DNA from 4 places in the Sodalis sp. RH19 genome. Region 4 is predicted to be linked to each of the others. Evidence: predicted binding sites of a transcription regulator. Region 4 holds the regulator's gene; each other region holds the start of a gene.
The links. Region 4 encodes CRP, which controls carbon source genes, mostly activating them, when cyclic AMP is high. Its sites were predicted from a motif close to ATGTGANNNNNNTCACAT; they were not measured.
Positions count from the first base shown of each region.

Region 1 (4,670 bases), 400 kb from region 4:
CAATCCACTCGCTAAAGGTTTCCACCGTCACCGCCAGCGGATCCTGGGTTCCGGCTTCGGCCGGGGGTACGATGCGATCCACCGCGGAATCGACGAAACCGACGTGCTGCGCCACCCAGGCGTGATACTGCTCGGGCAGTGCCTTTAAGACATGCTGTTTCAACTGGCTGGTGCCGCGCACCATATTTTCACAGGCGATAATATTCAGCGGCCGGGTATTGCCCGCGTCATGGCGCGCGATCAACCCTTTGGCGACGGTACCGGCGATGCGTTCCAGGATCTGCGGCCCTACGGCGGTGGTTACCAAATCAACGTCGGCTATCAATGCCACCACTTCCGCGCCGGTGCTGTTAACGGCGCTGACGCCCCGGACCCTTTCCACATGGGACTGCTCGCCCACGACATGGACCTCGTATTCATGCCTGGCGTTCAAGGCGTCAAGCACCGTTTGGTTAACGTCGGCAAACACCACGTCCACCCCGGCATCGGCCAATAATTTACCGATAAAGCCGCGTCCGATATTACCTGCTCCGAAATGTAATGCTTTCATAGATTTAACCTTGGATTCTCTTAGTTAAAAAGGGGCCAACGCAGGCCCCCTCTCAAATACAACCGTTTCCATCGCCCGCGCTGTGGTTAGGCCGTTTTGCCGCCTTTGAGCAGCTCAAGCACTTCATCTACGTCGGTGGTGTTGATCAGGCGTTGGATAACCGCATCGTCGTCCAGCGCGTTAGTCAGGCTGGTAATGACCTGGATGTGCTCGTTATTGCGCGCGGCGATACCAATCACCAGACGGGCAATATCGTCTTCCTCATCACCGAAACGCACGCCCGCCGGATACTGGCAGAATACCACGCCGGTGCGCAGCACCTTATCCTTGGCCTCGATGGTGCCATGGGGAACCGCAATGGACTCGCCCAGGTAGGTGGAGGTCAGCTTTTCACGATCCAGCATCGCTTCCACATACTCCGGCAGCACGTAACCGCCGTTGACCAGTTGCTCACCGGCAAAACGGATTGCCTGTTCCTTATTGTCGGCCTGACGTCCGAGGAAGATATTGGCCGCGGTCAGGCGGAACAGGTTCTGCTCGCTGTCTTCGAAGCTGTCGTCCAGGGTGGTGATGACTTTATTCTGATTGGTTTCGGTCTTTTGCACCGCAACCAGACGCGCCACCAGATCGGTATACAGCCCGCTGTCCAGGAAGTTGGTCAGCGAGATATGCTGCGCCTGCGGGGCGTGGCGCATGGCCCGCTCGGTCAGGTCGCGGTGGGTGATCACCAGGTCAACATCCTCAGGCAGGCTGTTGATGGCCGTATTGGTCACGCTGATATTGGTCAGCCCGGCTTCCTTGACTTTTTTACGCAGTACCCCGGCGCCCATGGCGCTGGAGCCCATGCCGGCATCGCAGGCCACGATGATTTTACGTACCGAAGCCAGGTCGCTGGTGGCGCCGGCGGTAACCGGCGCGGCCATGCCTTTGGACTGCGCTTTCATATCTTTTATACGACGGGTGGCGTCTTCAAGGTCGTCCCCTTCCTTGGCCTTCATGCTTTTCAGCAGGATCGAGGCGATAACGAAGGACACGGCAAACGCCGCGATTACCGCGGTAATATTGGCAAAATAGGCGCCTTTAGGCGTCATGGCCAGCACCGCCAGGATGGAACCCGGCGACGCGGGGGAAACCAGGCCGCCGTGCAGCACGCTCAGGGTAAACACGCCGGTCATGCCGCCGAGGATTACCGCTATCAGCAGACGCGGGTTCATCAGCACGTAAGGGAAATAGATTTCGTGGATACCACCCAGGAAATGGATGATGGCCGCGCCGCCGGCGGACTGTTTGGCGTTGCCGCGACCGAAAATCATGTAGGCAATCAGCACGCCCATGCCCGGACCCGGGTTGGCTTCAATCAGGAAGAAAATTGATTTGCCGGTGGCGGTAGCCTGCTGGATGCCCAACGGCGAGAAGATGCCGTGGTTGATGGCGTTATTCAGGAACAGGATTTTTGCCGGTTCGACAAAGATCGAGGCCAGCGGCAATAAATCGTGGCGTACCATCAGGTTCACGCCCGCCGCCAGGATATGGGACAGGATTTCAACCAGCGGCCCGATGGCCAGGAAGGCGATAATCGCCAGGATCATGCCGATGATGCCGGCGGAGAAGTTGTTGACCAACATCTCGAAGCCGCTTTTGATCTTGCCGTCCACCATACGGTCAAAACGTTTAATCGCCCAGCCGCCCAACGGACCGGCCAGCATGGCGCCGAGGAACATCGGCATATCCGCCCCGGCAATCACGCCCATGGTGGTAATGGCGCCCACCACGCCGCCGCGTTCGCCGCCGGCCAGCCGTCCGCCGGTATAACCGATCAGCAACGGCAGCAGGTAGGTGATCATCGGGCCGACTAATTTAGCCAGCGTCGCGTTGGGCGTCCACCCGGTGGGGATGAACAGCGCGGTGATGATCCCCCAGGCAATAAAGGCGCCGATATTCGGCATCACCATATTGCTCAGGAAACGGCCAAAATTTTGTACTCTGACCTTGATATCCGAAGAAGACATAAAAAACACCCCTATTGATACGCGCCGGACAATAAGGGCGCGTGAAAATTGTTGCGACAGTGTTGCATTCTCTGTCGGTAGTTCTATAAGCAGCGGGACTCTACCACGCTGCGTGACGAATGCGTACTCAGCGGCGTAACTGTGATAAATATCACCATGTCACCCCCTGTTTATCCCCTATATCGGTGATATTCATCACAAATTTCGCATGAAAAAAAACCACAATTATAACCTCAGGGGGTTAACGGCGCGTAAATTGTGATAGAGATCACTCTTGCTTGCTGGGTATTTGTTTGATAAATGTGATTTGTATCACAAATTATTTATCATCCCGGCCGGGCATCGGCGAAGAGAGGGCGATAGCGGCTGATTTAGACGGTAAAAGGCGGAATTGCGTAGCTAAAGCTGTAAGAAAATTACCGCTGTAATACCTGCGTTTTCTCGCACGCACGACAGCCATCATGACGCGGATATGTTACAAAAAGGTGACCCGGCGGGCCACCTTGACTACGCGGCGCGTCATTAACGCAGGGCCGTCCCTGCGGCGGTCTGCGCCTGCATCAGCTGCTGGTGCTGGCTTTGCAGGCCGGCCATCAGCTCGTTATATTGCGTCGCCTGCAGCCGGGTGGGAAAGGCCACCGACGTGGGGCTGTAGGTCACCTGGCTGCCCTGCATATTCAGGAAATTGCCCACCTGGATCAGGGTTTCCGCAAGCTGCGCCGCGCTGGTCACCACCGGCGTCACCTGCTGTGCCGGCTGAATCACCAGCTTAGTATAGGCCTGCTCGTATACCGCCTTCAGGTCGTCGGGTTGCTTTAGCGCGGCGCGGGAGTCATCCGCCTGTTTTTTCAGGCGTTCTATCTGCGGCCCCAGCAGATTCAGTGCCCCTGCGGACTGCTGCAAATCCACCCGGTGGGTAAGATAATCCTGCGGCACGCGGATCTGGCTGACCTGATCCAGCACCGGCAGCAGGCTGGCATTGACCGCCTGGGTATATTGCTGGGTAAAGGTCAGCAGGATCTGGTAGTCGGCCACATAGGTGCCGAACTGTTTTTTCTGATCGTCGGTCAGCGTCGGCAGGCGCTCGCCGCCCGGCAGCACGGTGGTTTGTAGAAACGCCATAAACGCCTTGCGCTGCTCCGGCTCCTTGTCGCCGCAGGCGGTAATCTGCAGCGCCAGCATCAATAGCACTGGAATCATCAGCGCATAGCGCAACTGCGCCAGTCTGTCCCTTAACATCATGACCAACTACTCCTGTAAAATAGCTCACCCCTTTCCCTGGTTACCCAATTAACGCGTCCTGTTTGCAGTGTAAGGATAGTCCACTTTGCGAGGAATAAATATGCTCAAAGCCTTACCGATGGTCTCATTTTTTTACAAAACCCGCGGCGCATCGAACCCATCCACGGCATCAAGGGTAAGGGACGCACATCCGCTATTGCCATAGCGGTCCGTCAACCGCAACGGCAAGGCCGGGAATAAAGCCGTTGCCGGTCAGACTGAAGCCCCAAACGTTATCACCAGCCGGCGAGGGGCCGGCAGATGCATCGTAAACATCGGTCTCGATAATAAAATCAATAAGATTACTTTATTGCATCAGGTCACTTACCTCTATCATGTGATCATTTTAACGAAATGAAATGGCACGACAGCATCTGTTTTATGATACTTAAATCACTAACGCGAATTTTCTTAGGTTTTATCAAGATGAAAACATGCTAATAAAACACCACATTTATAGTCATGCCGCGCACACAATTATTACTGTATATAAACGATGACTTGATTCAGATATTCCGTCGCTTTATTTAAGACTGAATTTCTTGGTCAAGTGAAAGCGCATGGGATCTTTGATTACGAAGGTATTCGGGGCGTCCCACTCCCATACGCGGCAAAAAATACCGTCAATAGTTTTATAACGCAATCCTTTGTCCTCCAAGTTTTTTAACAAGGTACGTATTGTAACCATTTCAAAATTTTGCGAGGCATGAGAACGCACGGTGATAATATCCACTTTATACTCACTTGCAAGGCGGGACGCAAAAAGATCGTCATCCTTAGGGAATCGCTCTAACCGGTAATTGTGCTGAAAATCACGGCGAGTGACCTCT
Region 1 is NZ_CP178734.1:4,726,477-4,731,146, reverse strand. Features, by position in the region: gene ACL2XF_RS21295 (mannitol-1-phosphate 5-dehydrogenase) at 1-550, opposite strand, end outside; gene ACL2XF_RS21290 (PTS mannitol transporter subunit IICBA) at 637-2,559, opposite strand; gene ACL2XF_RS21285 (DUF3053 domain-containing protein) at 3,082-3,798, opposite strand; gene ACL2XF_RS21280 (RHS repeat-associated core domain-containing protein) at 4,364-4,670, opposite strand, start outside.
Region 1: a site for CRP is predicted at 2,816-2,833, ahead of ACL2XF_RS21290 (PTS mannitol transporter subunit IICBA). Genes of this name have one in related genera too.

Region 2 (4,670 bases), 820 kb from region 4:
CGGTAATAATCAGCGGTTCGGCAAGCTGGAAATAATAAAGAAAATGTTTCGCTAAAGATGAAACATTTTCAACTAATGGTTGAACACTCGACATCATTTACTAAAAACGCTATCGTGGGCATCTGGATGTCTAAACGTTTATACGTATGCTTTGAGGTTCTATAGTTATGCCGATTCGGGTTCTTGATGAGTTGCCAGCAGTGAATTTCCTGCGTAACGAAAACGTGTTTGTTATGACCACTTCCCGCGCGCGCACCCAGGAAATACGTCCGCTAAAGGTGCTGATCCTTAATCTGATGCCGAAAAAAATCGAGACGGAAAATCAGTTCCTGAGACTGCTGTCCAACTCGCCGCTGCAAATTGATATTCAGCTGTTGCGTATTGACAATCATGAGTCGAAAAACACCCCGGCGGAACACCTCAACACCTTTTACTGTGATTTTGAGGATATCCAGGATGAAAACTACGATGGTCTGGTGGTGACCGGCGCGCCGCTGGGGCTGGTGGACTTTCAGGACGTGATTTTCTGGCCGCAGATAGACCGGGTGTTGCAATGGGCTAAAGGGCATGTCACCTCGACGCTGTTCGTCTGTTGGGCGGTACAGGCGGCGCTGAATATTTTATACGACATTCCCAAAATGACCCGGCGGGAGAAGCTGGCCGGCGTATATCAGCATAACACCCTTAAGCCGCATGCCTTGCTGACCCGGGGGTTTGACGAGACGTTTCTGGCGCCGCATTCCCGCTATGCCGACTTCCCCTCCGACGTTATCCGTCAATATACCGACCTGGAGATCCTGGCGGAATCGGAGCAAACCGGCGCCTATCTATTCGCCAGTCCCGATAAACGCCTGGCCTTCGTCACCGGTCATCCGGAATACGACGCCTTAACCCTGGCCGGCGAATATCATCGCGATCTGGCGGCCGGCCTGAATCCCGCCATCCCGGTTAACTATTTCCCGGATAATAATCCAGACCTGCCGCCCAGGGCCAGCTGGCGCAGCCATGGGCATTTATTGTTCGCCAACTGGCTGAACTACTACGTTTACCAGATTACGCCATACGATCTGAAAAAAATGAATCCCACCCTGGATTAAAAGGGAATGCAGCTCGCACCCTGTTCAGCGCCGGAGAGTTGCCCGCGCAGCGCGCCGAACAGTTCACGGCCGCAGCCGATATGCTCCGCGCTTAAATCAGGCTGCGCCACGATCCGGCGCGCCAGTTCGTCGGCGTCCACCAGTAACGACAGCTCGCCGGTTACGCCGTTCACCCGCACCCGATCGCCCGTCTGGATTTTCGCCAGCAATCCGCCGTTATAGGCCTCCGGCGTGACATGGATGGCCGCCGGCACCTTGCCTGACGCGCCGGATAAGCGTCCGTCGGTGACCAGGGCGACCTTGAAGCCGCGATCCAGCAGCACGCCCAGCGGCGGCATCAGTTTATGCAGCTCCGGCATGCCGTTGGCGCGCGGTCCCTGGTAGCGCACCACGATCACGCAGTCTTTGTTCAATTCGCCGGCATCAAAGGCCGGACCCACGTCATGCTGGCTTTCAAACACCATCGCCGGCCCCTCGATAACCTGGTTGGCCACGGGCACGGCTGAGGTTTTCATCACCGCGCGCCCCAGATTGCCGTCCAGAACCTTGGTGCCGCCGTGATGTTCAAACGGATTATCGATGCTGGCTATCACCTTGGGATCGAGCGAGATTTCGGTGCTTTCGCGCCAGGCCAGCACTCCTTGATCCAGCCAGGGTTCCATGGTGTAACGGCTTAAACCGAAACCGGCGACGGTATTGACCTCTTCATTCAGCAGGCCGCCTTTTAGCAATTCGCGTATCACAAGCTGGACGCCGCCGGCATCGTGGAATTGATTAATATCCGCCGGTCCGTTGGGGTAAATGCGCGACAGCAACGGCACGACGTCCGACAATTCGGAGAAGTCGTCCCAGTTAATGATAATGCCGGCGGCGCGGGCCATGGCGACCAAATGCATGGTGTGGTTGGTGGAACCGCCGGTGGTCAGCAGGGCGATAATGCCGTTGACGATCACCTTCTCGTCCACCAGCCGGCCAATCGGCAGATAGTTGCCGCTGTTTTCCGTCAGGCGCGTAACCTGTACGGCGGCGGCATCGGTCAAGGCGTCGCGCAGCGGGGTATTGGGCTGGATAAATGATGAGCCGGGTAAATGCAGGCCCATCATTTCCATGACCATCTGGTTGGAGTTGGCGGTGCCGTAAAAGGTACAGGTGCCGGCGCTGTGATATGACGCCGCTTCCGCATCCAGCATGGCCGCGCGGTCTATCTTGCCCTCGGCGTAGAGCTGGCGTACGCGTACTTTTTCTTTATTCGGCAAACCGCTGGCCATCGGTCCGGCGGGGACGAATACCGCCGGCAGATGTCCAAAGGACAGCGCCGCCATCACCAGCCCGGGGACGATCTTGTCACAAATCCCGAGGTATAAGGCACCGTCGAACATATTATGGGATAAACCAATGGCGGCGGACATGGCGATGATCTCCCGGCTCATCAGCGACAGCTCCATGCCGTCCTGTCCCTGGGTCACGCCGTCGCACATCGCCGGTACCCCGGCGGCTACCTGGCCTACCGCGCCGACGCTGTGCAGGGCGTCTTTCAGGCGTTGCGGGTAATGCTCGTAAGGCTGGTGGGCGGACAGCATATCGTTGTAAGAATTGATAATGGCGATATCATTGCGGGTCATGCTTTTCAGCGCCAGCTTATCATCGGGCTGGCAGGCGGCGAAGCCGTGGGCCAGGTTGCCGCAGGCCAGCTGCGACCGGTGAACCGTTTTGACGCGTGCGGCGTCGATGCGCGCCAGATAAGCGGTGCGGGTGGGTAAGGAACGGTCGATAACGCGTTGCGTCACCCGGGCTACGGTAGGATTCATATCTGCCTCACACTTAAGATTGAATGGTCAAGCCTGGCTCTTGCCGTCGGCGGAGCCTGGCTCAACAACGGAATTGGTGTCCCAGCCGCCGGACAAACCGCCGAATCGCTTTTTTTATAATGACAACCTATTGGTAGCGAAGCGGCCTGCCGGCTATTACAGCGATATTGTGAAATTGAATCGTTTCAGCTAAAAATGCTTAAACAGCCGGATGCGCCCTCTTGAGAATACCGGCCGGGTATGACAATGATTATCCCTGGCATAACAAGCATAGTTGCTGTGCCGATCGCTGCTTAAGCGCGCGGGAGGTCAGCCGCCGTTGCGCGCGATCTGTTCCTTGATGCAGCGCAGGGCATCGTTGATGACCCCGTCCACCGGCTGGTTGATATCCACCACCAGGACGTCCTTTTCATCGGCGCCCGGTTCTTCCAGGGTATCGAATTGAGTGACCAGCATTTGGGTCTTGAAGAAATGACCTTTGCGCGCTTTCATCCGGGCTTCTATCACATCGAATTCGCCCTTGAGATACAGGAAGGACAGGTTGGCGTTGCCTTCCCGCAGCCGATCGCGATAATGTTTTTTCAGCGCCGAACAGACGATAATGGAAATGGCGTTGGTACGTTGCATCGCAAACGCGGCATCATTGATTGCCGCCAGCCAGGGCGCGCGATCGTCGTCGTTAAGCGCCTGTCCCGCCGCCATCTTGTTGATGTTGGCGCGCGGATGCAAAAAGTCGCCGTCAAGGAACGCGGCCGATAGCTCACGGGCCAGGGCGTTGGCCACCACGGACTTGCCGCTGCCTGAAACGCCCATTAAAACGAAGATATGGTTAGCTGTTGTTGTCATCGTAAGGCTCCGTGGCCAGAAAAGAGTGTAGTGATGTTACCGGTAACATTATCCCGATTTTTGCTGCGGTTTCCAGATGCTTTGTCGTTTTTTCGCGCTAATTGTGATCTGCTTCAAATTAAAAATGTAATCTGAAACATTCTTTTTACATCGCACAGCATCGTTTCGGGCCGGACCGGTGGGATTTGAAAAAGTCTCATGCGCCTTCGGCGTCGATTGCCTGTAATTTATGCTAGGATGTTCTGCCTGTTTTGGCTTCATAAAAGATGATTTTTTCAGCGGTGGATGGGGTAATGGTGAACAATCGAGTGGACGGACTGCGCAGGCAATTAGCACAGCGCATCATGGTGCTGGACGGTGGCATGGGCACCATGATCCAGAGTTACCGGCTTGAGGAAGAGGACTACCGGGGGGCGCGTTTCGCCGACTGGCCGAGCGATCTGAAAGGCAATAACGATCTGCTGGTGCTGAGCAAGCCCGAGGTGATTGCCGCTATCCATCACGACTATCTGGCCGCGGGCGCCGATATCCTTGAGACCAACACCTTTAACTCTACCGCCATCGCCATGGCCGACTACCATATGGAGTCGCTGGTCAGCGAGCTGAATACCGAGGCCGCCCGGCTGGCCCGGCGCAGCGCGGACGAATGGACGGCGCGCACGCCGGAGAAACCCCGCTATGTGGCCGGCGTCCTCGGCCCCACCAACCGCACCGCCTCCATTTCGCCGGACGTTAACGATCCGGCGTTCCGCAACGTCAGTTTTGATCAGTTAGTGAGCGCTTACCGTGAGGCGGTTCACGCTCTGGTGACGGGCGGCGTGGACTTGATTATGGTGGAAACCATTTTCGATACCCTTAACGCCAAGGCCGCGATATTCGCCATCGAAACCGAATTCGAGGCCATGGGCGTGCAGTTGCC
Region 2 is NZ_CP178734.1:4,304,140-4,308,809, reverse strand. Features, by position in the region: gene ACL2XF_RS19395 (LysR family transcriptional regulator) at 1-6, shown strand, start outside; gene metA (homoserine O-acetyltransferase MetA) at 168-1,097, shown strand; gene edd (phosphogluconate dehydratase) at 1,094-2,905, opposite strand; gene gntK (gluconokinase) at 3,215-3,751, opposite strand; gene metH (methionine synthase) at 4,045-4,670, shown strand, end outside.
Region 2: a site for CRP is predicted at 3,853-3,870, ahead of gntK (gluconokinase). Genes of this name have one in related genera too.

Region 3 (4,670 bases), 480 kb from region 4:
GCGGTTGTTGTGGGAATTATGGGGATTCGCTCATGCCACCCTGTGCTTTGCGTGATGGCGTTAAGCCCAATTTTTGTCTTTTGCCCGCGCTGATATGCGGATGCCTGAAAAAAATAGTGCAACCGTCCAATGGATGATTATGGCTCAATCGTGACGGGTAATGCCTCGGCTTACCGAATGCAAATGAACGTTGGGAAATAATTACTGCTATTTGTTAATAAAATAACAGGGCATATATTTTCCGCCAGCCGCATGGCGGAAATAGAATAGCCGCTTTAACAAAAGAGCGAAAAAAATAAACCGGGTTGCTGTCACGTCGCTTACCCGGCCGCATTGGCCTGGGATTTCCCCACCTCCGGCAAGAGTAGCTATACTAAAAGCCTATGGGTAACAAACAGGAGGATGCAGATGACTATTCATAAATACGGACAGGCACATTGGGAAGGCGATATCAAGCAGGGTAAGGGCACCATCTCCACGGAAAGCGGCGCCTTAAGCCAGCAGCCCTATGGCTTCAATACCCGCTTTGAAGGCAAACCCGGCACCAATCCCGAAGAGCTTATCGGCGCCGCCCACTCGGCCTGCTTTTCCATGGCGCTATCCTTGATGCTGGGCGAGAAGGGATACACTGCGCAGAGCATTGATACCAAAGCCGATGTTTCCCTTGATAAGGTGGGCGGCGGCTACGGCATCACTAAAATCGCCCTGGACAGCAGCGTGGTAGTGCCCGGGATCGATAAACAGGAATTTGACGCCATTATCCAGCAGGCAAAAGAAAACTGCCCGGTGTCCAAGGTGCTTAAGGCTGAGATTACGCTAACCTACCAGTTAAAAAACTGAATTGGCAGCACGACCTGATCCGCACCCCGTCTATCAGGGCGGGGCTTGCGCCACCGCTTTACCACGCAGTGGGTTTCCCCTCCCTACGCCGCATACCGCGTTTCGCCGCGCCGCCAAACCCCTTGCTCTTCCTTTACTCGCCTGAAGGCAAGTACCCGGATGCGCTGGTTTAATGTGATATTCATCACAAAAATCATGCTATGCTTACCGGTCTTTCCGTAAGGAAACTATCACGACGAGGTATGGGTATGATTACCGGTATGCGTATAGCGACCGTGCTGCAAATGATCCTGAATATCGGCCTGCTGTTCCTGGCGGCGATCCTGATCGTTTTTATGGGTAAGGAAACCGTTCTTCTGGCCAGGGTATTGCTGGTAAACGGCGAACTGGCGTCTTACTACCAAATGATTGAAGGCATCGTCATTTATTTTCTGTATTTTGAGTTTATCGCCCTGATTGTGAAGTATTTCCAGTCCGGGTATCACTTTCCGCTGCGCTACTTTGTCTATATCGGCATCACGGCGATTATCCGCCTGATTATCGTCGATCATAAAGATCCGCAGGATACGCTGTATTATTCGGCCGCCATATTAATCCTGGTGGTAACGCTGTGGCTGGTCAACAGTAACCGGCTTAAGCGCGAATAGCCCCGTCAGTGATGCGGACTGCCCATGATTAGCGCTTCCCCCAAGCCTGGCGATCGTCGCCTGGATGAAAACGTGCCGGCGCCGGACATCATCCGGCCTGCTTTTACATGATAAAAACGCGCCATGGCGCATTGGTGGGCGAGGGTAGGGCAAGGAGCCTTCAGTAATAGGCCGCTAAGCATTGCAAAATCCCCTTGCCGCTATTGGCCAATGACGGATATCCCTGCAATAATTTGTCAATAACATCATGATTAAGCTCAGGCAAGCCGGCGTGCTTTAGATAGTTACTTAAATGCATTATAACCAATGAAATATAAAATTTTTTATTGATCGATGCGGCATTAAATACCGTATTTGCGCATTCCAACGTCAGATAAAAATTTTCCCCCGTAAAATTTTTCTTAGGGAATATCAGTTTATACATTTTTTTCTTTTTATTTGGCTCACAATAATAAGATGCATAGAAATTATTACCTAATATAGGGTAATGCATATTTATTTGGTCCATCAGTTTTAACGGGATATCGTTAAATTCATTATCATCTTTATCTGTGACAGTGGTGATGGACAGCCTGCCGGATGCCGCGTGAAAGTTTAAAGCAGGGTTATCACTATCATCGATAAGGGTGGTATTTTTGAGCAGTTCTATCGTCCCGCTATCGCCGTCGAGCAAAATCGGCAGATAAAGGTGTTTTTCATGCGGCAGCAAAACGCTTATATCATAATATTTTTTATGCAGTTCTTGTTTTAAACATTCATATGAACGACAGGCGAAACCTGGGTTTCCCTTGCCGGGGGTATTATCACCATCGGCGAAGTTTGGTTTATGGATTTTTGCCGGGGGGCCTTCCTGGTGGCGGAGTATGGGGCTGCGCATTGCGGTAAAGGGCCGCGGGACATTGGTTACGCTTAAGCCGAATGCCGGATTGAACGGCCCGGCTTGCCGAGCGGCGGCGACATCATTTATGGCGGTATCGGAGGAAGAGGATGTTGAATTGATATTGTTCATGCGCCCGCCGTTGAGTTTCACCTGATAAAAAGAGTGTGGGTATAATAAATCACCGGTGTCTTTGATAAAGCGCTTAATCAGTACAGAGATTGAACGCTATTCTTTGAAATTTTGTAGGAGATTGCCCCGGAGGACTTGCCAGGCGTGTTGATTAGGCGGTAGCGACGTTGGTGTGGCCGCGCGCAGGCGGGTTTGCCCTTGCGCTCAATCAAGGCCGATATAATAGCGGCGATATTGCGTGGGCGTGGTTTTCAGCCGCCGTAAAAAGGCGCGCCGCAGAATATCCACGCTGGAAAAACCGCAGGCGGCGGCGATTTCCTTCGGCGCCAAACGGCTGGATTCAAGCAGGTCGCGCGCTTTGGCCACCCGCTCCTGCTCCAGCCAGCGCGCCGGCGCCACTCCCAGCGCCTCCTGGAAGAGACGCGTAAAATGCCGGGTACTGAGCTGCATATGATTGGCCAGGGTTTTCACACTTTTCACCTCATCGAGATGGGCGACGGCCCAGCGCTGCATATCCTGCAAGGACGATCTGCCGGCCAGCGAGGCGCGGCCGCTGCGGCTGAAATGCCCTTGGCCGACCGGGCGGGTGAAAAACATCACCAGGTTGGCGGCGATCGCCATCGCCACCTCGCGGCCCAGATCCTCTTCCACCATCCGCAACGCCAGATCCAGACCGGACGTTACGCCCGCCGCCGTGCGCAGCGGGCCGTCGCAGATATAGATTTCATCGCCATTGACCCGCACGCCGGGGTAGCGGCGCGCCAGTTCCCCGCATACCGCCCAATGGGTGGTGACCCGGAAGCCATCCATTAATCCGGTAGCCGCCAGCACCAGCGCGCCGGTGCATACCGAGCCATAACGCTGGCTTTGCCGGCAGCAGGCCGCCAGCGCCGCCAGGCTGTGCGCATCCAGATTAACGCCCGCCGCCACCGCCGGCGCGCCCGCCACCAGGAAGCTATCCAGCGGCCCGGTAAGCGTCTCCCGCAACGACAGGTCGGGGACGATTTTTACCCCCGAGGATGAGGTAATGATCTGCTGATCCAGCCCCATGACCCGCATACGGTAAACCACGCGCCCCAGGATGGCGTTCGCCTCGGCAAACACGTCCAGCGGCCCGGAAATATCCAGCAGTTGCGCGCCGGGCAGCGCGAGGCAGACTATTTCTTTACGCATATCCTATTCCGTACCTCAATGGGTTATTGCATGGCACCGGTCAGCGTTTTGTCTCAAATCGTCGTAATACGGTGATTGAAGACACCGAGCATGAGCCATTACCCTGGTCAGGTCAATTAACCGGAGGTAATCACCATGGCTTTCAGCATCAACGGTATCAGCGTGCCCGACAGCAAAATGGCGCGCGAAGCAACGGAGCTGGTGCGCGACACCGAATCCGATCTGCTGTTTCATCATTCCAGCCGCACCTATTATTGGGGGGCGCTGGCCGGGCGGCAGCGCGGCCTTCGCGTCGATCAAGAATTGTTGTATATCGGCTGCCTGTTCCACGACATGGGGCTGACACGGGAGCACTGCAGCTGCGATAAGCGTTTTGAGGTGGATGGCGCCGATGCGGCGCGCGATTTCCTGCGCCGGTACGGTGTCGGCCAGGCGGATATCGATAAGGTCTGGACCGCCATCGCCCTGCATACCACGCCGGGGGTGCCGGAGTTTATGGCGCCGGAAATCGCCCTGGTCACCGCCGGCGTGGAGATGGATGTACTGGGCATTAACTATGCGTCCTACCCGGAAGACGTGCGGGAACAGGTGGTGGCCGAGCATCCGCGCACGCCGGCGTTTAAAGAAGACATTATCCAGGCGTTTTATGACGGCATTAAGCATAAGCCGGACACCACCTTCGGCAATGTTAAAGCCGATGTGATTGCCGATAAGGAACCGGGTTTTATGCCTGGCGACTTTTGCGCGCTTATCCGCGCGTCGCGCTGGAAAGGGTAACCGCCGCGCAAGGCGGCGAGTTGATCAGCGGCTTTGCGTCAGTTTTGCCATAAACGCCAGGCTGTGGCGCCACGAATCCGCCGAGGCGTGGGCATTGGCGGCGGGCGTGCCGCCGGCGGCCATGATAATGCCCGATACCGCATGGGGCTTATCGATAACCGTGGCTGGCACATACGGCGTGGCGATAGCGTGGCCGGCGTCGGGATAATCCAGGTGCTGAACGG
Region 3 is NZ_CP178734.1:5,601,509-5,606,178, forward strand. Features, by position in the region: gene ACL2XF_RS25295 (OsmC family protein) at 409-840, shown strand; gene psiE (phosphate-starvation-inducible protein PsiE) at 1,089-1,487, shown strand; gene ACL2XF_RS25305 (hypothetical protein) at 1,648-2,496, opposite strand; gene ACL2XF_RS25310 (GlxA family transcriptional regulator) at 2,701-3,669, opposite strand; gene ACL2XF_RS25315 (HD domain-containing protein) at 3,805-4,446, shown strand; gene ACL2XF_RS25320 (acyl-CoA thioester hydrolase/BAAT C-terminal domain-containing protein) at 4,471-4,670, opposite strand, start outside.
Region 3: a site for CRP is predicted at 1,013-1,030, ahead of psiE (phosphate-starvation-inducible protein PsiE). Genes of this name have one in related genera too.

Region 4 (4,670 bases):
CACCGCGGTCACCGTCATGCCGATCATCGCCAGGCCGTAATTTTTGCGCAACACCAGGTAAGACGCCAGCGTCAGGAACAACATGCACAGCAATACCGTGCCGTCGCTCAGCCTGAATTGCAGCGTGCCGGCGGCAATCACCAACCCCGCCAACGTGCCCAGGGCCCGATGCTGGATCCGCACCCGGGTGGCGTTATAGCCGTTCTGGCTGACAAACATCACCGTCATTAAAATCCAGTAGGGTTTGGGGAGATCCAATACCAGCCCCAGGCTGCTGCCGATGGCCAGCATAATCCCAAGCCTTGCCGCGCTGCGCAGCGCCATGGATTTAAAGGAACAGTAGCTGACCAGCGCATGCCAAAACGACAGCCGCTGCTGGTTGTCGGCCATCAGGTCGCGGCGGTAAAGCGGGCGCTGGGTACGCAGCAGCCGGGCGATACGGCTGAAATGGTAATAACAAAACTGTCCGACCGGATTATCCGGATGCCGGTCGGCAATTTTTTCCAGGGCCGACAGCGCGGTGGCCATGTTAAAACGCCCCGGCTGCCGGTGATAGAGAATATCATCCGCCAGTACCCGCAACCGCGCGGCAATCAACCGGGCGTTATAGCGGATAACCGCCTCGGCGTGGCTTTGCGCCACCAGTTTTTGTACTTCGTCCGGCTGGTGCAGGCTGACGGCGATATGCTCCTGCAAATCCAGCGCCACCTGGAAAGAACGCAGCAGGCGTTTGTACTGCAGCTGATCATTGGCCGACAGCATATAAAGCTGCTGGTATACCTGGGCAATCAGATCAATCACCGCCTGCTGGCGGGCAAACAGCGGCGGCAGGGCGGTTTCCGGATCGGTATGCTGTGTCAGCAGGGTATATTTCGCCTCGATATAATCCGCCAGCTCCCGATACAGCAGGCTAAGAGATTCCCGCATCGGCTGCTCCTTCCACAACCGGAACCACAGGGCGTTGAACAGTCCGTACCAGGCGGTGCCGGCAATATACAGCAGCGGCGGCACGACGGGCGGCACATTGCCGGCCAGGCCCAGGGTAAAGATGGCGGCGATAAGCGCGGCGGGCAATAAACGGCCGTGCAGCGGGCTGATTTCACCGGTAACGCCGAACAGCAGCGCCAGGCCGAGCATCACCAAGGGCAACGGCACCGGCACGGCCAACAGCACCTGGATCAGCACGCTGCTCAGCGCGAACAGCGCACCGCCGACGGCCAGGCGCTTGAAAAACCGTTTATGCAGGGTATCGAGGCCGGCGATATTGCAGCAGGCAGGGACCAACGAAAACAGCAGGCCGTTTTGCAAGCTGCCGAATAACAGGCCGGCGGCCACCGGCAGGCATAGCACGATGGTTTGCCGCAGGGCATAGTTTACTTCAGGGTGGTAGATTAACCGGCGCCACATACTGTCAGCAAAAAAAGCGTGGTACGAAGCACCACGCCTGTATAACGGGGCTATCAGCGCGTGCCGTAAACAACAATGGTTTTACCGTGCGCGGATATAAGATTTTGATCTTCGAGCATTTTAAGAATACGTCCTACCGTCTCGCGGGAACAGCCGACAATCTGGCCGATTTCCTGACGGGTGATTTTTATCTGCATGCCGTCGGGGTGGGTCATGGCGTCGGGTTGTTTCGCCAGGTTCAACAGGGTTTGCGCTATGCGTCCGGTAACGTCCAGGAATGCCAGGTTGCCGACTTTTTCCGACGTTACCTGTAAACGACTGGCCATTTGCGCCGACAGGCGCATCAGGATATCCGGATTCACCTGAATCAGCTGCCGGAATTTTTTATACGAAATCTCGGCGACTTCACAGGCGGTTTTCGCCCGTACCCAGGCACTGCGTTCCTGACCTTCCTCGAATAGGCCGAGCTCACCGATGAAATCTCCCTGGTTAAGATAGGAGAGAATCATCTCTTTGCCTTCTTCATCCTTAATCAGCACCGCCACGGCGCCCTTAACGATGTAGTAAAGCGTTTCAGCCTTTTCACCCTGATGTATAAGTGTACTCTTCGATGGATACTTATGAATATGGCAATGAGACAGGAACCATTCGAGAGTCGGGTCTGTTTGCGGTTTGCCGAGAACCATTCGCTGTTATCCTCTTTTGTCATCGCTATCCCAGGTTCGGGACATCGTATTCCCTGTTACGGCGCTTGTATTATTCACTCTGACTCCGCGTTTAAACGGAGCGACGTAAGGGAACTTATTAGGGTCTGGTAATGTGATGTTCCGATCGATCTCTTGCCCTTTCATTATCATGAGGCCGATCCAGCCTTGTTTTTAGCATAGGTTTGAAGCAGTGTCTTCTGTTGTCTTGCTTCAGCATGAAGTATGTTCAGTAACATTGCCAGTTTTCCAACAAAAATGTAGTCTGCTGGAAAGCTTTTCATCAGGAGTATCATAATGCAGGCACGGGTCAAATGGGTAGAAGGGTTGTCTTTCATGGGCGAATCCGCCTCGGGCCACCAGGTTTTGATGGATGGGAACGCGGGCGAAAAAGCGCCCAGCCCAATGGAAATGGTATTGATGTCGGTCGGCGGCTGCAGCGCCATTGATGTGGTATCGATTTTACACAAAGCGCGGCAGGACGTCCGGGACTGCGAGGTCAAACTCACATCCGAGCGCCGCGACGAGGCGCCGCGCCTGTTTACCCATATCAACCTGCATTTTATCGTCACCGGCGCCGGGCTGACCGACAAGGCGGTGGAGCGGGCGGTGACGCTATCGGCGGAAAAATACTGCTCGGTCTCACTGATGCTCGGCGCGTCGGTCAATATGACCCACAGCTTTGAAGTGCGCGACGAACGCCACGCCCCCGCCGCCTAACCGGCCCGCCAACACCGCACTCAAACCCGGCGTGTTCAAGGGAGAGCGCGCCAATGGGGTCGAATCGGGCATGGTTTCTCTGCCCGACCGAGCGCCCCATGGCACGGTATGCCCGCCAACACCGCGCTCAAACCCGGCGTGTTCAAGGGAGAGCGCGCCAATGGGGTCGAATCGGGCATGGTTTCTCTGCCCGACCGAGCGCCCCATGGCACGGTATGCCCGCCAACACCGCGCTCAAACCCGGCGTGTTCAAGGGAGAGCATGCCGATGGGGTCGAATCGGGCGTGGTGTTCCCGCCCGACCGAGTGCCCCACGGTATGCTAGGCCCGCCAACACCGCAGCGAATCCTGGCGTGTTCAAGGGAAAGCATGCCGATGGGGTCGAATCGGGCGTGGTGTTCCCGCCCGACCGAGCGCCCCACGGTATGCTAGGCCCGCCAACACCGCAGCGAATCCTGGCGTGTTCAAGGGAGAGCATGCCGATGGGGTCGAATCGGGCGTGGTGTTCCCGCCCGACCGAGCGCCCCACGGTATGCTAGGCCCGCCAACACCGCAGCGAATCCTGGCGTGTTCAAGGGAAAGCATGCCGATGGGGCCGAATCGGGCGTGGTGTTCCCGCCCGAGGCCTCGAGTTTACTTAATTTCCTTTCCTTCCAGCAACTGCTGTACCAGCGGCCCCATTATCAGCTCCATCGCCAGCCCCATCTTGCCCCCGGGCACCACCAGCGTATTAATATTGGAAATAAAGGAGCCTTGCAGCATCGCCAGCAGGTAAGGCAGGTCGATATGCGCCAGGCTACGGAAATGAATAACGACAAAACTTTCGTCAAGTGAGGGAATCGCCTTGGCGGCGAAAGGGTTCGACGTGTCGACGGTCGGCACCCGCTGGAAATTGATATGGGTGCGGGAAAACTGCGGCGTGATGTAGTTAATATAATCCTCCATCGACCTCACCACCGAATCCATCACCGCCTCGCGCGAATGCCCCCGCTCGCCGGTATCGCGCACCAGTTTCTGGATCCACTCCAGGTTGACGATGGGCACCACGCCCACCAGCAAATCCACGTGCTTCGCCACGTCATGGCTATCGGTCACCACGCCGCCGTGCAGCCCCTCGTAAAATAACACGTCCGTCGGTTCCGGCAACGCCTGCCAGGGCGTAAAGGTACCGGGGATCTGGTTATACGGCACCGCCTCGTCATACGTATGCAGATATTTACGCGACTGGCCGCGGCCGGTATCGCCATACTGATGAAACGTATGCTCCAGCAGGCCAAAGTTATTGGCGTCCGGACCAAAGTAGCTGATATGGCGCCCTAAATCCCGCGCCTTGCGGATCGCCATATCCATTTCCGGCCGGGTAAAGTGATGAAAGCTGTCACCCTCCAGTTCGGCGGCGTGGATATTCAACTGCTGGAATATTTTACGAAACGCCAGGCTGGTGGTGGTGGTGCCCGCACCGCTGGAACCGGTAACGGCAATAATGGGGTGTTTTGTCGACATGGTAACCCTACGCTTGGTTGAATTGCGGCGTGAAGAAGTGCGCCCGGCATCAAGGCCCAGAAGTGAGTGTTAGCATATTTAGCGCTTAGGGGCCAGGGGCTTCGCTATTCGCCCGGCGTATCTCCGGCCTGGTCATTAAACCGGCCGCGCGGCATGATATTGATATTTTCATGCAATTCCGACCAGACCACCACCGCCTCGCCGCTTATCAACTGGCGTTTTACATCCTCGACCTTTTGCGCCAGTGATTTCTCCTGCTCGCCATAATCGGTGCCCTCACGCAGTACAAAGGACTCGATCAGGTTATAGAGCGTGTCAGGATCGATTTGTTCCCAGG
Region 4 is NZ_CP178734.1:5,124,925-5,129,594, forward strand. Features, by position in the region: gene ACL2XF_RS22975 (YccS/YhfK family putative transporter) at 1-1,407, opposite strand, end outside; gene crp (cAMP-activated global transcriptional regulator CRP) at 1,461-2,093, opposite strand; gene ACL2XF_RS22985 (hypothetical protein) at 2,261-2,449, opposite strand; gene ACL2XF_RS22990 (OsmC family protein) at 2,409-2,831, shown strand; gene ACL2XF_RS22995 (phosphoribulokinase) at 3,464-4,333, opposite strand; gene ACL2XF_RS23000 (YheU family protein) at 4,438-4,670, opposite strand, start outside.